4 regions of the Mesorhizobium sp. WSM4983 genome follow, and region 3 is predicted to be linked to each of the others. Evidence: predicted binding sites of a transcription regulator. Region 3 holds the regulator's gene; each other region holds the start of a gene.
The links. Region 3 encodes PhoB, which activates phosphate uptake and scavenging genes when phosphate is short. Its sites were predicted from a motif close to TGTCATNNANCTGTCAT; they were not measured.
Positions count from the first base shown of each region.

Region 1: a site for PhoB is predicted at 1,914-1,930, ahead of P9254_RS16835 (LTA synthase family protein). Genes of this name have one in related genera too.
Region 2: a site for PhoB is predicted at 2,386-2,402, ahead of P9254_RS06975 (acid phosphatase). Genes of this name have one in related genera too.
Region 4: a site for PhoB is predicted at 1,844-1,860, ahead of ugpB (sn-glycerol-3-phosphate ABC transporter substrate-binding protein UgpB). Genes of this name have one in related genera too.

Region 1 covers NZ_JARTVM010000005.1:113,052-116,737, reverse strand. Annotated here, with positions in the region: gene P9254_RS16835 (LTA synthase family protein) at 1-1,883, opposite strand, end outside; gene fabD (ACP S-malonyltransferase) at 2,141-3,082, shown strand; gene P9254_RS29100 (hypothetical protein) at 3,165-3,284, shown strand; gene fabG (3-oxoacyl-[acyl-carrier-protein] reductase) at 3,390-3,686, shown strand, end outside.
Region 2 covers NZ_JARTVM010000001.1:1,411,912-1,415,597, forward strand. Annotated here, with positions in the region: gene P9254_RS06960 (MaoC family dehydratase) at 1-347, shown strand, start outside; gene P9254_RS06965 (MaoC family dehydratase) at 344-814, shown strand; gene P9254_RS06970 (adenine phosphoribosyltransferase) at 896-1,441, opposite strand; gene P9254_RS06975 (acid phosphatase) at 1,648-2,343, opposite strand; gene P9254_RS06980 (cytochrome c1) at 2,480-3,337, opposite strand; gene P9254_RS06985 (cytochrome b) at 3,357-3,686, opposite strand, start outside.
Region 3 covers NZ_JARTVM010000002.1:528,847-532,532, reverse strand. Annotated here, with positions in the region: gene pstA (phosphate ABC transporter permease PstA) at 1-203, shown strand, start outside; gene pstB (phosphate ABC transporter ATP-binding protein PstB) at 200-1,003, shown strand; gene phoU (phosphate signaling complex protein PhoU) at 1,024-1,728, shown strand; gene phoB (phosphate regulon transcriptional regulator PhoB) at 1,748-2,437, shown strand; gene P9254_RS09815 (ROK family transcriptional regulator) at 2,753-3,686, opposite strand, start outside.
Region 4 covers NZ_JARTVM010000002.1:400,008-403,693, forward strand. Annotated here, with positions in the region: gene ugpA (sn-glycerol-3-phosphate ABC transporter permease UgpA) at 1-400, opposite strand, end outside; gene ugpB (sn-glycerol-3-phosphate ABC transporter substrate-binding protein UgpB) at 471-1,781, opposite strand; gene P9254_RS09195 (sensor domain-containing diguanylate cyclase) at 2,109-3,686, shown strand, end outside.

The DNA.
Region 1 (3,686 bases), on a different contig from region 3:
TTGCCGAACATCATGTCGTACTGGATCAGCCGGAAATCGTTGATCTTCGGATCGATCTTCTTCTGCCGCGCCCAGTCGGGCGTCGCCTCGCCGGAGGGCGACAGCAAAAGGTTGCGGTCGACCACCCGGTAGTGCTCGCGCAGCGCGCCGAGGAAGCCGGTGTAATAGGGGTGGGTGATCCCGGCCGTAGTCAGGATATGATAGGGCAGGAAGGCGGGGCTCACCGAGCCCAGATTCTCGACCGGACCGGAGCGGTTCGACCAGATGATCAGCGGCGTGTCGTGATGCTCGAGCGCCGCCTCGGGCGTCGGCTCCTTGCGCGGCGCGACATTGTCCTTGAGGAAGCCGGTCTCGACATACACCGGGCCGAGCGGCGGCAAGTGGTCGCCGAAGAAGGCGATGATGGTCGGCCGCTCGCGCTTCTTCGCCCAGTCGATCAGGCGCTGCAGGCCGCGATCGGCGTCGGCCGAGCCTTCGGCGTAGGAGAGCAGCGATTCCCGCGCCCACGTGCTGATCGGCGCGTCGACGCTATGGGTCGGATTGTAATAGCGGTAGGGCTCGTAGGGCCCGTGGTTCTGCAGGCTGACCGCGAACAGGAATACCGGCTCTTGGCTGGCCTCGGCCTCGCGCATGATCTCGTCGGTCATAGCCGCGTCGGAGGCCAGCGGCCCGCGCTTCTCCATCGGCGGCAGCGTCTCTTCCGAGCGGAAGTCGCTGAAGCCGAAATCGGCGTAGACGGCGCCCCGGTTCCAGAACCAGTTGGTGCCCGGGTGGATGGCGCGCGCCCTATAGCCTTCGCTCTTCAGGAAAGTCGCCAGCGACGGCGTCGGCGTGCGCACATATTGCTGATAGGGAATCGAGCCCGCCGGCAGGAAGGCGTTGGAGAAGCCGGTCAGCGCCTCGAACTCGATATTGGCGGTCATGCCGCCGAATTCCGGCGAGAACATCGAGCCCGAGCGCAGCGCGCGCACCGTCGGGATCGGATCGGGCTTGATGCTGACGCCGGGGAGCTCCGTCGGATCCCAGAAGGATTCGCTCATCACCACGATGATATCGGGCTTCTGGTCGGGCACCGAGGCGGCAACCCCGGGACGCGCGATCGCATCCATCGTCTTCTCGGAATAGCCGGGCGGGGCCGAGACATGCGCCATCGGCACGTTGAGCGCGAAGGCGAGCGCGAAGCCGTTGGAGGCATAGTTCTCCTTCTGGTCCCACATGATCGGGATGATCTGCAGCCTGTCGCGCGTCCACGAGAAGGTGGCGTAGTCCATGATCGAGACGAAGAAGGCGAGCAGCGGCACGGCAAGCGTCAAGCGCGCCAGCCGTCCCTTGCGGCTGAGGATCGGCACACGCCGGCGCCAGAGCCGCCAGCCATAGACGAGCAGCGCGAGGCTGGCGACGATCGCCGCCGCAAGCAGCACGGCCGTCCAGGGGCGCTCGCGCACCAGAAGCGGCATCAGCGCCATGATCTGGCGGGCATAGAGGAAATCGGTCGGGTAGAGCGGATCGCCCAGATAGTGCGATTTCTGGTGACCGACAAAGGCCAATGCCAATGTCACCGGCGCGACGATCATCAGGCTTTGATGGCTGCGGCCGAGAATGGCGTCGAGCCCGATCAGCACCAGCGAAAAGACGATGATGGTGGTCCAGCCGGGCTTGAAGGGCTGCAGGAAGAAGTCGACGGTGCCGAAGAAGTCGCCGCGCACGATCCATTCGATGGCGAACACCAGAAGGGCGGAGGCAAGCAGCGTCGCCAGGCCGTAGCGGACAATCGGCCATCTGCGCCCCGGCAGATAGCCGGTGGACGGATCGTCTTCCAAAAATTGCGGCGCGGGTTTGGCCGCGCCTTTCCTGATCCTAGCCACTTTGCTTCCCCGGCCCATGTCACGCGTCTTCCACTCGCGTCACGCCACTGTCATCGAAATGTCACACAAAGCTAGCGCCTGTGGCGGAAATAAGAAGAGCCAGCAAACGATTCGTGAGCGGTTTTCATCAGGTGTGATCGCCAAAAAGCCTTTCAGAACAGGGAACTCGGCCGTTCTCCCGGCTGGAACAGCTGCTGAACTGGTGCCTGCGGGCTTGACTTGGCCGTCCGCCTTGCGCCAGAGGCAGGGAAAAACCAGCCGCTGGAGACGCTAACATGGCCGTCGCATTCACCTTTCCGGGACAGGGCAGCCAGGCCGTCGGCATGGGCAAGGACCTCGCCGATGCCTTTCCCGAGGCGCGCCGCGTCTTCGAGGAAGTCGATGAGGCGCTCGGCGAGAGACTGTCGAAGCTGATCTGGGAAGGGCCGGAAGAAACGCTGACGCTGACGGCCAATGCCCAGCCGGCGCTGATGGCGGTGTCGCTGGCGGCCGTAAGGGCGCTGGAATCGCGCGGTTTTTCGCTGAAGGACAAGGTGGCTTATGTCGCAGGCCATTCCCTCGGCGAATATTCGGCGCTTGCCGCAGCCGGCTTCGTTTCGGTGGCCGATGCCGCGCGACTGCTGCGCACCCGCGGCAACGCCATGCAGGCGGCGGTGCCGGCGGGCGAGGGCGCCATGGCCGCCATCATCGGGCTGGAGCAGGCTGATGTCGAAGCCGCCTGCGCCGAAGCGGCACAAGGCTCTGTCTGTCAGATCGCCAACGACAATGGCGGTGGCCAACTGGTGATTTCCGGCGCCAAGGCGGCCGTCGAACTGGCGGCGAAGCTCTGCGCGGAAAAGGGTGCCAAGCGGGCGCTGATGCTGCAGGTCTCGGCACCTTTTCACTCGGCATTGATGACGCCAGCCGCCGATATCATGCGCGAGGCGCTGGGCGGGGTCGCGAAAAGCGCGCCGGTGGTTCCCATCGTCTCAAATGTTTCGGTCACGCCGACCAGCGACCCGGATGAGATCGCCCGCCGCTTGGTCGAGCAGGTCGTCGCCCGCGTGCGCTGGCGCGAGACGGTGGAATGGTTCGGCGCCAAAGGTGTCGCGACGCTTTACGAGGTTGGCGCCGGCAAGGTGCTGTCGGGCTTGGCGCGACGCATCAACCGCGATATCGCGACCGGCGCCATCGGCGCGGCCGCGGAAGTCGAGGCGGCGCTGGCAACTTTAGGATAAACGGGAAACTCTTGCTGGCAGGTGCGGCATTCCTACTTCCATCCGTCTTTCTCCCGAAGTCGAGCATCGCCTCGACGATCTCGTGGCGATGACTGATCGAAGCAAAGCCGAATACCTGCGTGACTTCGTTGAACGTGGACTCGAAGATCTCGAGGACTATTACTGGGCTGCGGAAGTGCTGGAGCGGATCCAGGCTTGGTGAAGAATCGGTCGTGAGCGCCGAGAACTTCTGATATGGCCTGGACAACATGACAAAATGCGGAACGAGGGTCGCTCGCGGGGCGTCCGGAAGAATGAGGTTGAAGCAATGTTCGAACTGACCGGCCGTAAGGCGCTCGTCACCGGTGCATCGGGAGGCATCGGCGAGGCGATCGCCAGGGTGCTGCACAGCCAGGGCGCGATCGTCGGCCTGCACGGCACCCGCGTCGAGAAGCTGGAAACGCTGGCTGGCGAGCTCGGCGACCGCGTAAAGCTCTTCCCGGCGGATCTGACCAACCGCGACGCGGTCAAGGCGCTCGGCCAGAAGGCGGAGGCCGATCTCGAAGGCGTCGACATCCTGGTCAACAATGCCGGCATCACCAAGGACGGCCTGTTCGTGCGCATG
Region 2 (3,686 bases), on a different contig from region 3:
AGCCGATGCATCTCGACGAGGCGGCCGGCAAGGCCAGCATCCTGGGCGGCCTTTCGGCTTCGGGCTGGCACACTTGCGCGATGTTCATGCGCATGCTGTGCGATGCCTTCCTGCTCGATTCGACCTCGCAAGGCTCACCCGGCATCGAGCATGTCAAATGGAAGAAGCCGGTTCTGGCCGGTGACCGTCTCACCGGCAAGGTCACCGTGCTTTCCAAGCGCCAGTCCAAGTCGCGGCCGCAGATCGGCCTCGTCAGCATGCGCAGCGAGCTGTTCAACCAGCGTGGCGAATGCGTCTTCGAGCTTGAGAACACCGGCATGTTTCTGACCCGCGGGGCCGTCGCGTGACCCTGGACGAGTATTTCCTCATCGGCCAAACCGTCACCCTCGGCGCGCACAAATTCGAGGCCGACGAGATCAAGGCGTTCGCCAGGAAATACGATCCGCAAATCTTCCATGTCGACGAGGAGGCGGCGAAGGAGAGCATGCTTGGCGGTCTCTGCGCCTCCGGCTGGCACACCGCCGCCACCTGGATGAAATACAACCTCGAAAAGCGCATGGAGACCGAGGGCGTGCGTTGGACCGGTCCCGGCCCGCAGCCCGAATTCGGCCCCTCGCCCGGGTTTCGCAACCTCAAATGGCTGAAGCCGGTCTATGCCGGCGAAACCGTGACCTTCACCCGCACAGCGCTTGCCCATCGACCCCTTGCCGGCCGCCCCGGCTGGAGCCTGCTCACGCTGCGTTCCGAAGGTTTCGACTCCAGCGGCGATAAGGTTATCGAGTTCGACAGCGCGGTGCTGGTGAAGGTGGAGTAGCGAATGGCGAATGGTGAATAGTGAATGGTGACTAGTGAACCATTCCCTATTCACGACTCACTATTCACCATTCAACACTGATCAATGCCCCTCGAAGCCGATCAGCGTCCTTACCGGCACGCCGAGAGCTTCCAGTTTCTGGCGCCCGCCGAGATCCGGCAGGTCGATGACGAAGCAGGCGGCAACGATGTCGGCGCCGATCTGCCTGAGCAGCTTGACGGCCGCCTCCGCCGTGCCGCCGGTGGCGATCAGATCGTCGACCAGGATCACCTTCTCGCCTTGCGAGACGCCGTCCTTGTGCATCTCCATCTCGTCCAGACCGTATTCGAGGCTGTAGGCGACGCGCACGGTCTCGTAAGGCAGCTTGCCCTTCTTGCGGATCGGGACGAAACCCGCCGAAAGCTGATGCGCCACTGCGCCGCCCAGGATGAAGCCGCGCGCCTCGATGCCGGCGATCTTGTCGATCTTCAGCCCGGCGTAAGGATGCACAAGCTCGTCGATGGCGCGGCGAAAGGCGCGAGCGTCGCCGAGCAGCGTGGTGATATCGCGAAACAGGATGCCGGGTTTGGGATAATCCGGAATGGTGCGGATGGCCGCAAGCAGCGTGTCTTCGAGCGAGGGTTTCATGAGACGAGCTCCGCGTGTCCGGCTGTCGGGTATAACGGCGTCGACGCGCCCGGCGCAACGCAACCAACAACGGCTACCGCGATGGAGCCCGGGAGACAAGCGCATCCGGCAAAGGATCGGCATCGCCTGCCTTGCTCCCGTGCCGGCGCCGCAATGGAAAAAGGGCGCCCGATGGCGCCCTTGCAGAAACGTCGGTGACGGACGGCTCACATGCCGAGGTCGGACCGAAGCTCGGACCGCGCCGCCTCGAACTCGGCCTTGAAATCGGGCCGGCTGAGCAGGACCGCGGCGATCACGCTGCCGGAAATCTTGCCCATCTCGACATCCGACGGATAATGGATGCCGCCGACCACGCGGTTATGGGCATATTCGGCCGCGCGGGCCATGATCTCGGCCCGCTTCTCCGGCACCATTTCGGACAGGATGATGCCCATCATGGTGCCGACCGTCGCATGGCCCGACGGCCAGGAACCGGAATTCGACAGCTTCACCGCGGGTTTGACCAGATCACTGAGCTGATGCGGACGCGGCCGCTTCCAGACGTCCTTGGCCGGATCGACGACCGCGCCTTCGGTCGCCACCACGCGGTCGAAGAAGGCGCTGAACTTCGGCAGCGTCTCCTTGCTGAATTTCGGTCCCATGACATCGGCGAAGCGCCAGACATCCTCTTCGGCATCGGCGATAGCGCGCTTTTCCATTTCGGGCGTGCGCGTCACTTGCAGGGTCAGCACCTGGCCGAGTTCTGCCTTGGTCTCGGCCGAATCATTAGCCGGCGGCGGCGGCAGGATCATCGTCAGGTCGATGTCCTTGTTGGTGACGAAGGGCTGGGCGTCCTCGGCGCGGACTGCCGAGGAGGCGACAAGAAGCAGCACCACGGCTGCAAGCGGCGCAAATCTTTTCATGAGGATCCTTTGAGGTGAGCCAACGCAGGATCGCGATGCGCAATGACAGCCATGTGACACGGCCGGATCAAAGCGGTCCCGAAATTGAAAAGGGCGCCTTTGCGGCGCCCCTCGAAAGTGTCGGACCGATCGCGGCTCAGTGCGCCACTTCGGCCCACACCTTGCGCTTGGTCAGGTAGACCAGCGCGCCGAACAGCAGCAGGAACACCAGGACGCGGAAGCCGGTCTTCTTGCGCTCTTCGAGATGCGGCTCGGCGGCCCACATCAGGAACGCCGACACGTCGCGCGAATACTGGTCGACCGTCTGCGGCGAGCCGTCGTCATAGGTCACCTGGCCGTCCGAAAGCGGTTTCGGCATCTTCAGCGACACGCCGGACAGGAAGTATGGATTGTAGTGCGTGCCTTCGGGGATGACCATGCCGGCCGGCGGCGCCTGGTCGTAGCCGGTGAGCAGCGAGTGGATGTAGTCCGGGCCGCCCTGAGCATACTGGGTGAAAATGTCGAAGATGAAACGCGGAAAGCCGCGCTCGACACCGCGCGCCTTGGCGAGCAGCGACATGTCGGGCGGAGCGGCGCCGCCATTGGCGGACGCGGCGGCCTGTTCGTTCGGGAACGGCGACGGGAAGTGATCCGACGGCTTGCCCGGGCGGTCGAACATGTCGCCGGCATCGTTCGGGCCGTCATGGATGGTGTACTCGGCGGCAAGCGTCTTGATCTGCGCTTCCGAGTAGCCGAGGCCTTCCAGCGTGCGGAACGCCACCAGGTTCATCGAGTGGCAGGCCGAGCAGACTTCCTTGTAGACCTTCAGGCCGCGCTGCAGCTGGGCCTTGTCGTACGTGCCGAACGGCCCGGCGAAGCTCCAGCTCATTTCCTTCGGTTCATTGATCGGGAAATGCGTCGGGGCAGCCGCGTTGTGTTCCTCTTCGGCTGCGATGGCAGCGGTGCCCGCGACCACCAGGCCAAGCAGCGCCAGCGAGGTGAGAATCTTCTTCATGCCAAATCCCCTCAGATTCTCAGCCCTTGGTTTCCGGCGCGCTGACCGCGCCTGCCGGATGCCCGCCGGCTCCCTTGTTTTTCTTTTCCAGCACTGCCTCGGTGATCGAGTTCGGCAGCCGCCGCGGCGTCTCGATCAGGCCGAGCACCGGCATCACGACCAGGAAGAAGGCGAAGTAGAACAGCGTCGCCATCTGCGCCATGAACACGTATGAGCCTTCCGCCGGCTGCGAGCCCAGCCACCCGAGCAGGATGGCGTCGGCCACGAACAGCCAGAAGAACAGTTTGTACCAGGGCCGGTAGACCGCCGAGCGCACCTTGGAGGTGTCGAGCCACGGCACCAGGAACAG
Region 3 (3,686 bases):
TCACCGCGCTCAACAACCAGTTCTGGTCGAGCAATCTCAACGCGCCGATGGCCAGCCTGCCGGTGACCATCTTCCAGTTTGCGCTGAGCCCTTATGAGGAATGGCAGCAACTGGCCTGGACGGGCGCACTGATAATCACCCTGACGGTTCTCGGGCTGAGCATCTTCGCCCGCAGCCTTACCGGACGCAGAGAGGACAGATGAAACCGATGTTGTCCACCGACCTGAACGTAGCCGAGACGACCGCCGAGAAGGCCAAGATCGAAGTCAAGAACCTCAACTTCTACTATGGCCAGTCGAAGGCGTTGAAGGACATCAACCTGTCGCTGCCCGAGCGCAGCGTCACCGCCTTCATCGGACCTTCGGGCTGCGGAAAGTCGACGCTGCTGCGCGTGCTCAACCGCATCTACGAGCTCTACCCGAAGCAGAGCGCCGAAGGCCAGGTGCTGCTCGACGGCAAGAACATCCTCGACCGTTCGCAGGACCTCAACCTGCTCAGGACCAAGATCGGCATGGTGTTCCAGAAGCCGACGCCGTTCCCGATGTCGATCTACGAGAACATCGCCTTCGGCGTCAGGCTGTATGAGAAGATAAGCAAGGCCGAGATGGACAATCGCGTCGAACAGGCGCTGAAGCGCGCCGCGCTGTGGAACGAGGTCAAGGACAAGCTCAACGCCAGTGGCCAGAGCCTTTCGGGCGGCCAGCAGCAGCGGCTCTGCATCGCCCGCACCGTGGCGGTGAAGCCGGAGGTCATCCTGCTCGACGAGCCGGCATCGGCACTCGATCCGCTCTCGACCGCCAAGATCGAGGAGCTGATCGACGAGCTGCAGGCCGACTACACGATCGTGATCGTCACCCACAACATGCAGCAGGCGGCGCGCGTGTCGCGGCAGACGGCGTTCATGTATCTCGGCGAGCTGATCGAATTCGACCGGACCGAGAAGATCTTCACCTCGCCCCGCGAGAAGCGCACGCAGGACTACATCACCGGCCGCTTCGGCTGAGTTCATACGAGGACATAACCATGGCCCATACGGTCGCTTCCTTCGACGAGGATCTGAGGCAGATCAGCCAGCTTATCCGCGACATGGGCGATCTTGCCGGCTCGATGGTCGGCGCGTCGACCAAGGCTCTGCTGAATTCCGACAACGCGCTGGCGCAGCGCGTGGTCTCCGACGATGCCATCATGGACGCGCGCCAACGCGAGCTCGACGATCGCGCCATCACGCTGATTGCCAAACGCCAGCCGATGGCCGACGACCTGCGCAGCGTCGTTGGCGCCATCCGCATGGCCGGCGATCTCGAGCGCATTGGCGACCTTGCCAAGAACATCGCTAAGCGCGTCGGCTCGGTCGGCGTCAGCGCCGCGCCGCGCGACCTTTCGCACTCCATCGATTCGATGGCGCAGCTGGTGCTGATCCAGGTGCAGGGCGTGATCGAGGAATACGCGGCCGGCGACGCCACGGCGCTCGCCAAGCTCCGCAACGACGACGAGCGCATCGACGTCAAATACACCGCCGTCTTCCGCGAGCTCCTGACCTACATGATGGAGGATCCGCGCAACATCACGGCTTGCACGCATCTGTTGTTCTGCGCCAAGAATCTGGAGCGCATCGGCGACCACGTCACCAACATCGCCGAGAACGCCTACTATGTGCTGACCGGCACGCAATTGCCCGCGAATCGTCCTAAGCAGGACGAGACGACGATGTCGGCGCCGGCGGCCTGACAGCGAAGGTGCCTGCTATATGATCGCGCCACGCATCATGGTGGTGGAGGACGAGGAACCGCTGGGGGTGCTGCTCCGCTACAACCTCGAATCCGAGGGCTATCAGGTCGAGGTGGTGACCCGCGGCGACGAGGCCGAGATCCGCCTGCAGGAGAATGTACCCGACCTTCTGGTGCTCGACTGGATGGTGCCGGCGGTGTCCGGCATCGAGCTTTGCCGGCGCCTCAGGATGCGGCCCGAGACCGAACGCCTGCCGATCATCATGCTGACCGCGCGCGGCGAGGAAAGCGACAGGGTGCGCGGCCTCTCGACCGGCGCCGACGACTATCTGGTCAAGCCGTTCTCGACGCCGGAATTCATGGCCAGGGTCAAGGCGCTGCTGCGCCGCGCCAAGCCGGAGGTGCTGTCCAGCGTGCTCAAGGTCGGCGACATCGTGCTCGATCGCGAATCGCATCGCGTCTACCGCAAGAAGAGCGAGATCCGGCTCGGCCCGACCGAGTTCAGGCTGCTGGAATTCATGATGCGGCATCCCGGCCGGGTGTTCTCGCGCAGCCAGCTGCTCGACAATGTATGGGGCGAGACGATCTATATCGACGAGCGCACCGTGGACGTGCATGTCGGACGCCTGCGCAAGGCGGTCAACAACGGCCGGATGCCGGACGTCATACGTACCATCCGTGGGGCGGGCTACGCGATCAGGGAAGATTAGATCCAGGGCACCGAAGGTCTGACGGGTTCTATCTGCGCTGGCGGGTTATCGAGACGCTGGTGCTTCGCCGTCCACGGGCGGAGCACGAAGCGTCGCGACGCGCGCAGACCCGACGATCCACGCGACTTCCACGCGCCGCGGCGGTGCAGAAATTCTGCTCCGCTCATCCGACGATTGAGGTAATGGCATGGATTCCAGGGTCTCCGCGACGGAGCTTCGCTCCTGCTCCGCCCTGGAATGACGAAGCTGCGGGGCCTTCGCTAATCTCCGGCGTCTGCAGGACGCACAGAAGACAACGATCGCTATCGAAGCTGCTCAGGCCACGTTCTTGCCCGCTCTTGCCTGCACGCCCGGGGCGAAAATCTCCTGGTCGACGAAGGTCAGCGCGCGCACGGCGCAGCCTTCGCGGATCAGCGGCAATTCGTTCGGCTCGGTATCGAAGGAGATCGAATTTGAATGCTGGCCGCCGGCGGTCTGGGCGATCGCCTCGCGCAGCGCCGGCTCGATCAGGTCGAAGGCGGCGGCGCTGACGCCGACCATGGCGACCGGCGCCGGGTCGATCAGCGCGAACAGGCTGCCGAGGCCGAAGCCCAGCGCCTCCCCGGCCCGGCGATAGGCCTCGCGCTCCGGGCCATCTGTCTCGCGCGCCTTGGCGGCGAGCGCCCGCATGTCGGCGTCGCCGACATCGATCGGCTCGGCGTCCTCGCTCATCTTCATGGCGCTGCGCCAGATGGCGTAGTTGCCGGCATAGGCCTCGACGCAGCCGCGGCGTCCGCAACGGCAAAGCGCGCCGCTCGGACGATGGATCATGTGGCCGAACTCGCCGCCGGACGAATGTGTGCCGGTGAACAGCTCGCCCTTCAGCACCAGGCCCATGCCGATGCCGTGCGAGAGCAGAATGGCGATGAAATTGTCGCGATAGCGGTGGGGATCGCGCCACTGCAGCGCCACAGCCATCATGTTGCAGTCGTTTTCCATGGTGGCCGGAATGCCGAATTCCTTTTCCAGGATGTCGGCGAAGGGAATGTCGGTCAGCGGCGTGATCGGCGACCATAGCATGGCGCGGGCATGGGAATCGGTGATGCCCTGGATGCCCATGGCGATGCGGGCGACGCTGCCGACGTCGAGGTCCGGATCGTCCAGCCGGCGCCGCACGATCGCCAAGCATTCGCCGATCAGCTCGTTGCGCGGTATGGTGAGCGTATCGAGGCGGCGCTGCTCCTCGGCGATGACCTGACCCGCATAATCA
Region 4 (3,686 bases), 130 kb from region 3:
CGATCGAAGGGTTGAACAGGAACAGCCACAACATGCCGGCGATCGCCGGCGCCACCGCATAGGGCCAGATCATCAGTGTGCGGTAGAGCGCTTTCCCGCGCACCACTTTTTCCGCCATTACGGCAAGCAGCAACGCCACTGCCATCGCCACGATTGCGGTCGCAAGCGAAAATACCACCGTTACCTTGATCGAGTTGAGATAGGCCGGATCGGCAAGCACTTTGCGGAAATTGGCAAACCAGACGAACTTGCTCTTTAGCCCGAATGGATCCTGCCTGAGCATGGACTGGTAGAGCGCCTGCCCGGCCGGCCAATAGAAGAAAACCAGTGTTATGGCGAGTTGCGGCGCCACAAGCAGGTAAGGCAGGACTTTGTTGGGGAAAACGACGCGCGGGGTCAGCTTGGTTTCCTCGTCAAGCAAGGATCGCCCGCGCCGATCCGCGCGGGCGACGTTTCATCCTCGGCCAGGTTTAGTTGCCCAACGCGTCCTTGATCGCCGCGTTGCCGCGCGAGACGGCATTGTCGAGCGCCTGCTGGGCCGTTTCCTGGCCGGCCAGCATCTTCTCGAACTCCTCGTTCTGGATATCGCGCACCTGAGGCAGGTTGGGCAGGCGCACACCCTTCGAATTTTCGGTCGGCGCCTTGCCGGTCATCTGCAGGATCGGTGTCTCGCGGCCCGGGTTCTTGTCGTAGAAGCCGGACTTCTTGGTCGCCTCATAGGCTGCCAGCGTCACCGGCAAGTAGCCCGACTTCTGGTGCAGATATTCCTGCACCTCGGTCTTGGAGAGATAGGCGAAGAAGGCCGCGACGCCCTTGTACTCCGCATCGGATTTGCCGCTGAAAACCCAGAGGCTTGCGCCGCCGGGGGTCGTGTTCTGCGGCGCACCCTTGGCATCGCTGTCATACGGCAGTTGGCCGATGCCGTAGTTCATACCCGACTTGACGATATCGCCGAGCCCGCCCGACGACTCGGTAAAGATGCCGCATTCTCCGGCGAGGAAGATCTGCTTGGCTTCGGAGGTTCGCCCGCCATATTTGAAAGTGCCATCCTTGGCGAGGTCAGCCAGCGCCTGAAAGTGGTTGACGAAAATCGGCGCATTGATCTTGAGCTCGACGTCGCCGCCGGCCAGTCCGTTCTGCTGGGTCGCCCAGGAAACATTATTCCAGGCGGCAAAATTTTCCAGATGGATCCAGGTCAGCCAGGTCGAGGTGTAGCCGCAAGGGGCCGCGCCGCTCGCCTTGATCTTCTTCGCCGCTTCCCAGACCTCGTTCCAGGTCTTAGGCGGGTTGTTCACGTCGAGGCCGGCCTTCTGAAAGATGTCCTTGTTGTAGTAGAGGATCGGCGAGGAGGAATTGTAAGGGAAAGACAACATGGTGCCGTCCGGCTTCGAATAGTAGCCGACAATGCCGGGCAGATACTGGCTCTTATCGAACGTCATCCCCGCGCCCGTCAAAACTTCGGCCACGGGTTTGATCGCGCTCTCGGCCGCCATCATGACGCCGGTGCCGACATCGAACACCTGGATGATGTCCGGCGCCTGGCCGGCGCGGAACGCGGCGATGCCTGCATTCAGCGTCTCGGGATAGGTGCCCTTGAAGACCGGAACGATCTGGTAGTCGCTTTGGCTGGCGTTGAAGTCCTTCGAGATCTTGTCGACGACTTCCGCATTGGCGCCCGTCATCGCATGCCACCAGCTGATCTGCGTGACAGCGAAAGCGGACGTGGTGGAAAGCAGGGTCAAGGTAGCGGCAACACCTGCCGCGAAGCCGAAGAGCTTCATGTTTTCATCTCCCGTTGTGATTGGCGAAAGGGGGGCTTCCGCAGAACCAGTATGTGTTGCGCATGACAATCGGACAACGGTTTTGTTATGCGTCGATGAACATCATCTGATCCTAAATTAACGTGCATCGGTCACGGCCGGGCAGATTGCTTGCCGGCTTAGGATTTGAGCGACTCCAACCATCGTATTGCGACAGCCGGCCCAACCTTATCCGTCCTTTACAACCTGAGGCACACGCGTCGGTTGCAGGTCCACTAATCGATTCTTCAGCCGTCGGGCCTTAAGCAATCTTAACTTGATTGATGCGGGAAGATCAGGTGGGGCCAAATGTTGACCGTCTATAATTGCATCGTGCACGAGCACGATCTGAGGTTGGTCGCACTTGCGGCGCTCATCTGCGGAATTTCCTCTTTCTCGGCGGTCAATCTTCTTCGCCATGTCGAGCAATCGACCAGTCGAAATCGCTACGCATGGCTGTTGATTGCAGCCACGGCGACCGGATTCGGTATCTGGGCGACGCATTTCGTCGCCATGATCGCCTTCACGCCGGGAATACCCAACGCCTATAACGCGGAGCTTTCCGCGCTTTCGCTGGCCGCCTCCGTAGTTCTGACAGCGGCCGGAATGTGGATCGCCACCATCCGCGGCGGCATTGATCACTATCTTGTCGGCGGCGCCGTGCTCGGCGTCGGCATCGCCGTGATGCACTATACCGGCATGGCGGCGTTCGAGGTCCAGGGCAGGATCGTCTGGAACGAGCTGCTCGTCGCTCTTTCGCTGGCGGCGGGCGTCACGCTTGCCGCGCTTTCGCTGCTCGTCGTGCTTTGCCGCCCGTCGACGCTTACGACGATCGCTGCCGCCGTCTTGCTCACACTGGCCATCTGCACACTGCATTTTATCGCCATGGCGGCGGTCTCGATCTATCCGGACTCCTCGATAGAGATCTCAAAATTCACCATCGCGCCGATGTCGCAAGCCTTTGCCGCTGCGGCGGCAAGCCTGGTCATTCTGGTGCTCTCGGCCGCGGCGCTCCGCATCGACCTGCGGTTCCGCCGGCATCAGGCGGAAGCGCAGCGCATGCACGGCCTGGCCAACGCGGCGGTCGAGGGGCTGATCGTTTGCGACGGCAGCCGCATCGTCAGCGCCAACGACAGCATCGCGGCGCTGAGCGGCATCGCGCCCGGCACGCTGAACGTGATGACGCTCAGCGACCTCTTCGGCGAACGCGTTGCCTCAGCCATCGCCGGCGGCAGCGGTCAGGCGCAGGAAGCCGAGCTGCGCAGCCAGGACGGCACCCGCATTCCGGTCGAGCTGATCGCCCGCAGCATCGACTATTGCGGCAAGCCTCACGACGTCGTCGCCGTCCGCGACATGCGCGAGCGCAAGAAGGCCGAGCAGGAGATCCTTCGCCTGGCGCATTTCGATCCGCTGACCGGGCTTGCCAATCGCCGCAGCTTCACCAGCCGGCTCGAGGCCGAGATCGCCACGGCGAGCGGCAAGGACGGGCAGCTCGCGCTGATGCTTCTCGATCTCGACCGCTTCAAGGAGGTCAACGACCTCTTCGGTCATGCGGCCGGCGATGCAGTGCTGCAGAGGGTGGCGCAATGCGCTTCGGGCGTGCTCCGCCATGGGCAGATGCTCGCCCGCCTCGGCGGCGACGAATTCGCCATCATCGCGCCGAACCTTCCCGACCCGCAGGCCGCCGGCCGTATCGCCGAGGCGGTGCTTTCCAAGCTACGCCAGGAAAGCCAACTGTCGCCCGGCGGCGAGCTGGTGTCGGCAAGCATCGGCATTGCTCTTTACCCGCTGGATGCCGACGACCAGGCGGCGCTCGTCAGCCATGCCGACACTGCGCTCTACCGCGCCAAGGCCGAGGGCAAGGACACTTATCGCTATTTCGAGGCT